2 regions of the Agromyces archimandritae genome follow, and region 2 is predicted to be linked to the other one. Evidence: predicted binding sites of a transcription regulator. Region 2 holds the regulator's gene; the other holds the start of a gene.
The links. Region 2 encodes LexA, which represses DNA repair genes until DNA is damaged. Its sites were predicted from a motif close to TCGAACANNTGTTCGA; they were not measured.

Region 1: G127AT_RS11325 (Rv2578c family radical SAM protein) is a predicted target of LexA. The motif match lies at 2,692-2,707, and genes of this name have one in related genera.

What each region holds. Positions count from the first base shown of each region.
Region 1 is NZ_CP071696.1:2,481,054-2,485,465, forward strand. Features, by position in the region: gene G127AT_RS11315 (malate:quinone oxidoreductase) at 1-387, shown strand, start outside; gene G127AT_RS11320 (ABC-F family ATP-binding cassette domain-containing protein) at 687-2,462, shown strand; gene G127AT_RS11325 (Rv2578c family radical SAM protein) at 2,716-3,807, shown strand; gene G127AT_RS11330 (sensor histidine kinase) at 4,049-4,412, shown strand, end outside.
Region 2 is NZ_CP071696.1:384,126-388,537, forward strand. Features, by position in the region: gene hisB (imidazoleglycerol-phosphate dehydratase HisB) at 1-272, opposite strand, end outside; gene G127AT_RS01845 (histidinol-phosphate transaminase) at 298-1,377, opposite strand; gene G127AT_RS01850 (LysM peptidoglycan-binding domain-containing protein) at 1,431-1,802, opposite strand; gene lexA (transcriptional repressor LexA) at 2,078-2,767, shown strand; gene G127AT_RS01860 (alpha/beta fold hydrolase) at 2,818-3,612, opposite strand; gene metE (5-methyltetrahydropteroyltriglutamate--homocysteine S-methyltransferase) at 3,693-4,412, opposite strand, start outside.

The DNA of each region.
Region 1 (4,412 bases), 1.4 Mb from region 2:
TTCGCCTCGCGCGAGAAGAAGATGGATGCGCTGCGCGCCTTCATGCCCACCGCCAAGACCGAGGACTGGGAGCTCATCACCGCCGGTCAGCGCGTGCAGGTCATGAAGAAGGACGGCGCCAAGGGCGGCGTCCTGCAGTTCGGCACCGAGGTCATCACGGGCGCCGAGGGCACCATCGCCGGCCTCCTCGGGGCCTCGCCCGGGGCATCCACCGCGGCGCCCATCATGCTCGACGTGCTGCGCCGCTGCTTCCCCGAGCGGATCGAGGCGTGGGAGCCCAAGCTGCGCGAGATGATCCCGAGCTACGGCACGAAGCTCTCCGACGACCCGGCGGCCGCGGCCGCCTCGCTCGCCGCGACGGCGAAGACGCTCGGGCTGCAGGCGTAGCCACGGCCTGCTCGGCGCGACACGCCGTGCGGGGTTCCGCAGCGCGCGGTGCCGTGATAGCGTCGTCGGGCTATGAAGTGAGCACACTCCACCGTCCCGCGCCCGAGGCGCCGTCGACCCGTGGGGTGCTCCTCTTCAGTTGATCGCGACGGCTGAGCGGCGACCCCTCCGTGCGCGGCGAATGCCCGGCGGGAATCATCCTCGTCCGGGTCGCCGGCCTGCATGCCGGTGACCGCCCCGTGCGGCGCGCCGCGGCATCCACCGGCGACCCGGACCGGCCCCGGAAGGGGAGTCCCGTTTTGCCACTCACCATCACCCATTCCCACCACCTCGCAGCCGACGGCCTCGGCTGGCACTACGGCGACACCAGGGTCTTCGCGGACCTCGCGCTCACCGTCGCCGGCGACCAGCGCATCGGCCTGATCGGCGAGAACGGAGCCGGAAAGTCCACCCTGCTCCGGCTGCTCGCCGGCGGCCCGGACACCGTGCCCGTGGCCGCTCCGAGGTCCGGTCACGGGTTCGAGCCGGGGTCCGGTCCGGGATCCGGTCACGGGTCCGGAAGGATCATCCGACCCGCCCGCACGGGCCTGCTCGAACAGGAGCCGCCGTTCGCACCCGGCGACACCGTCGCCGGCGTGCTCGAGGCCGCCCTCGCAGAGACGCGTGCCCTCGAACGCACCCTCGACGAGGCCGCCGCGGCCATGGCCGACGGCACCCGGGCATCCGCGAACCGCTACGCCGACGCGCTGGACGCCGCCGAACGCGCCGACGTCTGGTCGGCCGAGGCCCGCCGCGACGCGCTGCTCGACGGGCTCGGCGTCGCCGGCATCCCCGGCGAGCGCCGCATGGGCGAGGTCTCCGGCGGCCAGCGCAGCCGCTTCGCGCTCGCCGCACTCCTGCTGCGGGCGCCCGAGGGGCTGCTGCTGGACGAACCCACCAACCACCTCGACGACGACGCGGTGGCCTTCCTCGAAGCGCAGCTGCGCGCCTGGCGGGGCCCCGTGCTGTTCGCCAGCCATGACCGGGCGTTCCTCGACGGGGTCGCCACGGCCCTCTTCGACGTCGACCCGGCCCGCGCCGGCACCGGCGGGGCGAGCGCCTCGGCTGTCTTCGGCGGCGGCTTCAGCGACTACCTGCTCGAGAAGGACGCCGAGCGGGCCCGCTGGGAACGCCGCTACGCCGACGAGCAGGCGGAGCTCGCGAGGCTGCGCCTCGCGGTCGCCGACACGGCCCGCCACGTCGCCCACGGCCGCGGCCCGCGCGACAACGACAAGTTCATCCATCGCTTCAAGGGAGCCCGGAACGATCAGGCGATCTCCCGCCGCGTCCGCGACGCCGAGCAGCGCCTCGCCACCCTCGAACGCGAGCAGGTGCGCCGGCCCCGCGATCCGCTCGCCTTCGCCGGCATCCCCTCCGGGTCGCACGCCCTCGACGCATCCGCCGGGTCGCTCGTGCAGCTCGCCGACGTCCGCGTCGACGGGAGGCTCGGGATCGACCGCCTCTCGATCGAGCCCGACGCCCGACTCCTCGTGACGGGCGCGAACGGGGCCGGCAAATCGACGCTGCTCGCGGTGCTCGCCGGGCGCCTGGCAGCGGATGCCGGGTCGGTGCACCGCCGCCGGGGGCTCCGCACCGGCATCCTCGAGCAGGACGTGCGATTCGCCGACCCCGCCGCCTCCCCGCGCGAGCTCTACGCACGCGTCCTCGGCGAGCGGCGCGCCGAGCAGCTGCCGCTCACCGGCCTCGGCCTCATCGCCCCGCGCGATGCGGACCGGCCCGTCGGCGCCCTCTCGGTCGGGCAGCAGCGCCGGCTCGCGCTCGCGCTCGTGATCGCGAAACCGCCGCACCTGTTCCTCCTCGACGAACCGACGAACCACCTCTCGCTCGCCCTCGCGACCGAGCTCGAAGACGCCCTCGGGCACTACCCCGGCGCCGTCGTCATCGCGAGCCACGACCGCTGGCTCCGCCGCCGCTGGTCGGGCTCCGCCCTCCCCTCACCCCCGCCCGCCCGCCGGTCGAGTAGGCGCGCAGCGCCGTATCGAGACCCTCCGCCCGCCCGCCCGCCGGTCGAGTAGGCGCGCAGCGCCGTATCGAGACTCCCTCCGTCCCCGCCCGCCCGCCGGTCGAGTAGGCGCGCAGCGCCGTATCGAGACCCCGCCCTCCCGCCGGAGTGCCGGTTTCCCGTCGAACGCGGCCTGGGAGTGCCGATCTCCCGCCGGAGTGCCGACTTCCCGGTCCTCCGGCGGGAGATCGGCACTCCTCGTGAGCAGTTCCGAAGACGAGGTGCATCGACTTGCCCTGAATTAGAAACTGTGTTCGAATAATCGTGTGAGATGGAGCGGTCAGGAACTCGGCGTCGGGCGGAACGACACCCTGCCGGGCCTCGCGCGCCTGAACACCCTCGTCCGCACGGTCGAGACGCCGGAGTTCGCGGGTATGACGTTCCACGAGGTGCTCGCGAAGTCCGCCCTGAACCGCGTCCCCGGCACCTCGAAGATGTCCTTCGGCTGGACGATCAACCCCTACCGAGGCTGTTCTCATGCTTGCGCTTATTGTTTCGCGCGCCCCACGCATGAGTATCTCGATCTCGATTCGGGCGATGACTTCGATCGGCAGATCGTCGTGAAGATCAACGTCGCCGAGGTGCTGCGGAAGGAGCTCGCACGGCCGGGCTGGCGCCACGAGTCGGTCGCGCTCGGCACGAACACCGATCCGTACCAGCGCGCCGAGGGGCGCTACGAGCTCATGCCGGGCATCATCGACGCGCTCGCCGGCTCCCGCACGCCGTTCAGCATCCTGACGAAAGGCACGCTGCTGCGTCGCGATCTGCCGCGGCTGCAGGCGGCGGCCCGGCTCGTCCCCATCGACCTCGCGATGTCGATCGCGATCTACGACCACGATCTCCAGCAGTCCGTCGAGCCGGGTACGCCGAGCACGAAGGCGCGCCTTGCGACCGTCACGGCCGTGCGCGAGGCCGGCTTCGACTGCAGCGTCTTCCTCATGCCGATCCTGCCGTACCTCACCGATTCGAAGGCCCATCTCGACGAAGCGCTCCGGAGGGTGAAGGCGGCCGGTGCGACGACGGTCCTGTACAGCGCCCTGCACCTGCGGGGCTCCGTAAAGCCGTGGTTCATGCGGTGGCTCGCACGCGAGCACCCGGAACTCGTCCCGAGGTACCGCTCCATGTACTACGGGCAGAACGCCTACGCGCCGAAGGAGTACCGGCGCTGGCTCGCCGAGCGCATCCACCCGCTCATCCGTGCGCACGGGCTCGCGCGCGGCGAGGAGGACCCCGTCACGGGCGGCATCCGCTCCCGAGCGCTCGGCCGCGATCCCGCCCCGGCGCCCGCCGGCCCGTTCGAAGCCGGCCCCGGGGCGGCCGTCGGCTGGTCGACGGCGCAGCCCGGGGTGCTGTTCTGATGTCGCCGCAGGCAGGCCCGCTCGCGGCGAGGGCGCGCCGCCCGTGTGAACGCCGACAGAACGCGCCGCCGCCGGCACGGTCGACCGAGCGTCGACGGCATCGGTACGCCTCGAACCGGGGCTGTGCGGCGGATCCACGCCATCTCGCGAAATCCTTGGCTCAGCTGAGTTCCTGCTGGGATAATTCCGGGGACGGAAGACGACGACCGTCTTCCGACACCGGCCCGGATGCGGGGAGTCGATGCCGAGCAGCGAGCGAATCGACGACGGGGCGTTCAGCGCGTCCTTTCGCTCGGCCGCCCTCTGGGGGGCGGCGGTCGCGATCGCCGCATCCATCGGCATCGCCATCGTCGTCATGGTCGAGCAGGAAGAGCCGCTCGCGCCCATCGCGATCGTCCTCTTCGTCGCGCTCTGGGTCGCCGTCTTGGTGCCGCACCGGGTCCGACGAGTGCCGGTCGCCGTGATCGCCTTGATCGCCGGAAGCGCGCTGGTCACCTGCCTCACCGTGCTCATCCTGACCTGGCAGCACGGCTTCACCGACACCAACAGCCTCGCGATCGCCATGCCGGCCGTCGCACTCATGTTCATCAGCGGCCCGGGCGGCA
Region 2 (4,412 bases):
CCGTGCTTGTCGCCGAGCGCCTCGCGGATCGCCTGCCCCAGGCAGATGCCCGTGTCCTCGACCGTGTGATGCACGTCGATGTCGGTGTCGCCGCTCGCGCGCACCCGGAGGTCGGTCAGCGAATGCTTCGCGAACGCCGTGAGCATGTGGTCGAAGAACGGGACCGTCGTGGCCACGTCGGCGACTCCGGTGCCGTCGAGGTCGAGTTCGAGCTCGATGCTCGACTCGCTCGTCTCGCGGACCACTCGGGCGGTGCGGTGTGCGCTCGTCATCCCTCGATTCTACGGGCGACGGGCATCACGCCCCCCCGATCGCGGCGAGCGCCTCGAGGAAGGCCGTCGTCTCGGCCTCGGTGCCGGCGCTGACGCGCATCGTGCCCGGCAGCCCGATGTCGCGGATCAGCACCCCGCGCTCCAGAAGCGCCCGGAACAGGGCTTGCGGGTCGTCGACCCCGCCGAAGAGCACGAAGTTCGACCCCGAACGGTAGGGGCGGTACCCGAGGCGGGCGAGTTCGACGCCGATGCGTTCGCGCTGCAGCCGGATCTCACCGACGGTCGCGAGCATCTCCGGCGCGTGCGCGAGGGCCCCCAGGGCTGCGGCCTGGGTGATCGCCGACAGGTGGTACGGCAGCCGCACGAGGCGGAGCGCGTCGGTGACGGCCGGATCGGCGGCGAGGTAGCCGACGCGGGCCCCGGCGAAGGCGAAGGCCTTGCTCATCGTGCGCGACACGATCAGGCGGGGGCGCCCGGGTAGCAGCGTCAGGGCGCTCGGTGTGCCGGGCTCGGCGAACTCGGCGTAGGCCTCGTCGACGACGACGATGCCGCGGGCCGCGTCGGCGACGGCCGTGATCGTCTCGATCGACAGGGGCGTGCCGGTCGGATTATTCGGCGAGCAGAGGAAGACGACGTCCGGGTCGTGCTCGCGGATCGCGGCGAGCGCCGTCTCGGGGCCGAGCTCGTAGTCCTCGTCGCGGGTCGCCTCGATCCACCGGGTGCCCGTGCCGTCGGCCAGGATGCGGTACATCGAGTACGTCGGGCCGAAGCCGAGGAGGGAACGGCCCGGGCCGCCGAAGGCCTGCAGGATCTGCTGGAGCACCTCGTTCGAGCCGTTCGCCGCCCAGATCTGCTCGGCCGACAGGCCGTGCCCGAGGTAGCCGGCGAGGGCCTCGCGCAGTTCGGTGAATTCGCGGTCGGGGTAACGGTTCAGGCCGATGACGGCGGCGGCCACGCGGGCGACGATGTCGTGCGCCACATCCTCGGGGATGGGATGCGTGTTCTCGTTGACGTTCAGCGCGACGGGCACGCGCTGCTGAGGGGCCCCGTAGGCGGACTTGCCGCGAAGATCGTCGCGGATCGGGAGGTCGTCGAGCTGGGTCACCTCCCCATGTTACGGCCCGCCTCGGCGGCGCCGGCTGCGGGCACCGCGGCCGCTCAGAGCCCGAGCGGGAGCGCCAGGAGCTGCCCGGCCTGCAGCACGACGTCGTCGAGGCCGTTCAGGCGGACGATCTCGTCGACCACGACCCGGGGGTCGGCATCGGGGGCTGCGGTTTCGGCGATGGCCCAGAGCGACGCACCGGGTTCGACCGTGACGTAGCGGACCTCGGGCGCCCCGCCCGGCACCTCGGCGATCGCACCGCCGGAGGCGATCATCCAGACGAAGGCGAGCGCGGCGAGCGGTGCCGCCGCGAGCCCCGTGAAGACCGCTCGACCGCGCCTGGTGAGCCTGAGCCTCGTGCGCGGCGCCGGATCCGGGCGCCGCGGCATGCGGGCGGATGCCGTGGCCGGGAATGCCATCGTGCTCATGCTCGTCTCCATTCCGCTTCGGGTTCCGAGTCGCATCGGGCCCTCGGCCGGGAGGACCCGATGCGAAACTCTGTACCGAAGATATCTTCGATTCGGTTTTCGATCAAGCACCCGCTCCCCGGCGTGTCTCCCCGGGGAATCGGGCAACACGCTCGAATGAATGTTTGCCGCGAGCCGCCTGTACGGATACAGTTTCGAATATCCGAATCCATGCAAGCGGATACCACCGACATCCGGCCGCCAGGCCTGAAGGGGCGAGCGACGTGACCACCGAGATCGACGAGGCGCAGAAGCCGGCGAAGGCACGGCGGCGGCGCTCGCTGACCCCCAAACAGCAGGCCATCCTCGCCGCCATCCAGGATTCGGTCGCCACCCGCGGCTACCCGCCGAGCATGCGCGAGATCGGCGACGCCGTCGGGCTCTCCTCGCTCTCGAGCGTGACCCACCAGCTCGGCCAGCTCGAACTCGCCGGCTACCTGCGCCGCGACCCGAACCGTCCGCGGGCGCTCGAGGTGCTCATCGAACTGCCCGGCCGGGAGCGCACGGCGCCCGACAGCGCCGCGCCCGCGGCCGTGCCGGCCCCCGTCGGCGACGCGACCATGGTGCCGCTCGTCGGCCGCATCGCCGCCGGCGTGCCGATCACCGCCGAGCAGCAGATCGAGGAGATCTTCCCCCTGCCGCGCCAGCTCGTCGGCAAGGGCGAACTGTTCATGCTGAAGGTCATCGGCGACTCGATGATCGACGCCGCCATCTGCGACGGCGACTGGGTCGTCGTCCGCCAGCAGCCGACCGCCGAGAACGGCGAGATCGTCGCCGCCATGCTCGACGGCGAGGCGACCGTGAAGGTCTTCCGCCAGCGCGACGGTCACACCTGGTTGCTGCCGCGCAACTCGGCGTTCGAGCCGATCATGGGCGACGAGGCCGAGGTGCTCGGCAAGGTCGTCGCGGTGCTCCGCACGGTCTGAAGCGGCCCCGCCCCCTCCCCGGCGGTTCGCGGGCGCCGGCGGTCCGAGCGTCAGTCGCGGATCGGCACCGTCGCTCGGATCGGCACCGTCGCGAGCGCCGGCTCGGGCTGCAGGGCGAGCGAAGCGACCCACGTTCGGATCGTCTCCATGAACCCGGCGTGATCATCGCGGAAGACGGTGTGGCCCGTGCCGGGCACCGTCGCGACCGTGAGGCCATCGGCGCGCATCTGCGCCGCGACCTTCTTCGTGATGAGCAGGCTCTTCTCGGCGAGCACCACCAGGCTCGGCATCGCCGGCTGCGACGGCGGCACGAGCGCCCGCGAATCGGCCAGGCCGAGGATCGTGCGCTTATCCCAGTCGCGGAGGGTCGCCAGCTCGATGTCGACGTCGTCCGCATGCCACTTCGGATTCATCCGGACCAGCGCCGAGCGCTTCGGCCGCGGCATGAGCGCGAAGGCGAGCTTCATGAGCCAGCCGTACGGGCCCTTCGGGAACGAGAACGCGGGGTCGATGTAGATCGCCGCACGCGGCGCGAGACGATCGGCGACGAGCGAGGCGACGAGCCCGCCGAGCGAATGCCCCATCACCACGTCCGGCGCCCCGGTCAACAGCGGCTCGACGGTCTCGACGACGTCATCGGCCCACGCCTTCGGCGAGTACCGGGCGGAACGTGCGCTCTTGCCGTGGCCGGCGAGATCCACCGCGATCACCCGCACGTCCTTGGCCACGAGCTCGGCGACCACACGGTGCCACGCACGCGAATCCGACATGATGCCGTGGATCAGAATCGCCGTGCGAGGCCCGTGCCCCGTCTCATGTACCGCTAGCTGCATGCCCACGACCATACGCGGCCGATCTGTGCGAGTGCCCGGCGACGCCCGGGAGGACGCACAACGGCATCCGCCCGGGCGAGGCGGGACGCGCCTCAGTCGGCCGCGGCGACGAGCCCGGCCCGCACCTGACGGGCGGCCTCGACGATGTGCTCCAGGCTCGCGACGGTCTCCTCGTAGCCGCGGGTCTTCAGCCCGCAGTCCGGGTTCACCCACAGCCGCTCGCGCGGAACACCGCCGGCGGCACGCTCGAGCAGGCCGCGCACCTCCTCGACGCTCGGCACGCGCGGCGAATGGATGTCGTACACCCCCGGCCCGATGCCGTGGTCGAAGCCGGAAGCGCTGATGTCGTCGACGACTTCCATGCGGCTGCGGGCCGCCTCGATCGACGTGACGTCGGCATCCAGGGCGCGGATCGCGTCGATGACCTGGCCGAACTCCGAGTAGCAGAGGTGCGTGTGCACCTGCGTGTCGGGGCCGGCACCGGCCGTCGCGAGACGGAACGCATCCACCGACCAGTCGAGGTAGGCGGGCTGGTCGGCACGCTTCAGCGGCAGCAGTTCGCGCAACGCCGGCTCGTCGACCTGGATGACGCGGATGCCGGCGGCCTGGAGGTCGGCGACCTCGTCGCGGAGAGCGAGGGCGACCTGCTTCGCCGTGTCGGCCAGCGGCTGGTCGTCGCGGACGAACGACCACGCGAGGATCGTCACCGGCCCCGTCAGCATGCCCTTGACGGGCTTGTCGGTGAGGGACTGCGCGAAACCCGACCAGGCGACCGTCATCGGCTCGGGCCGCGACACGTCGCCCCACAGGAT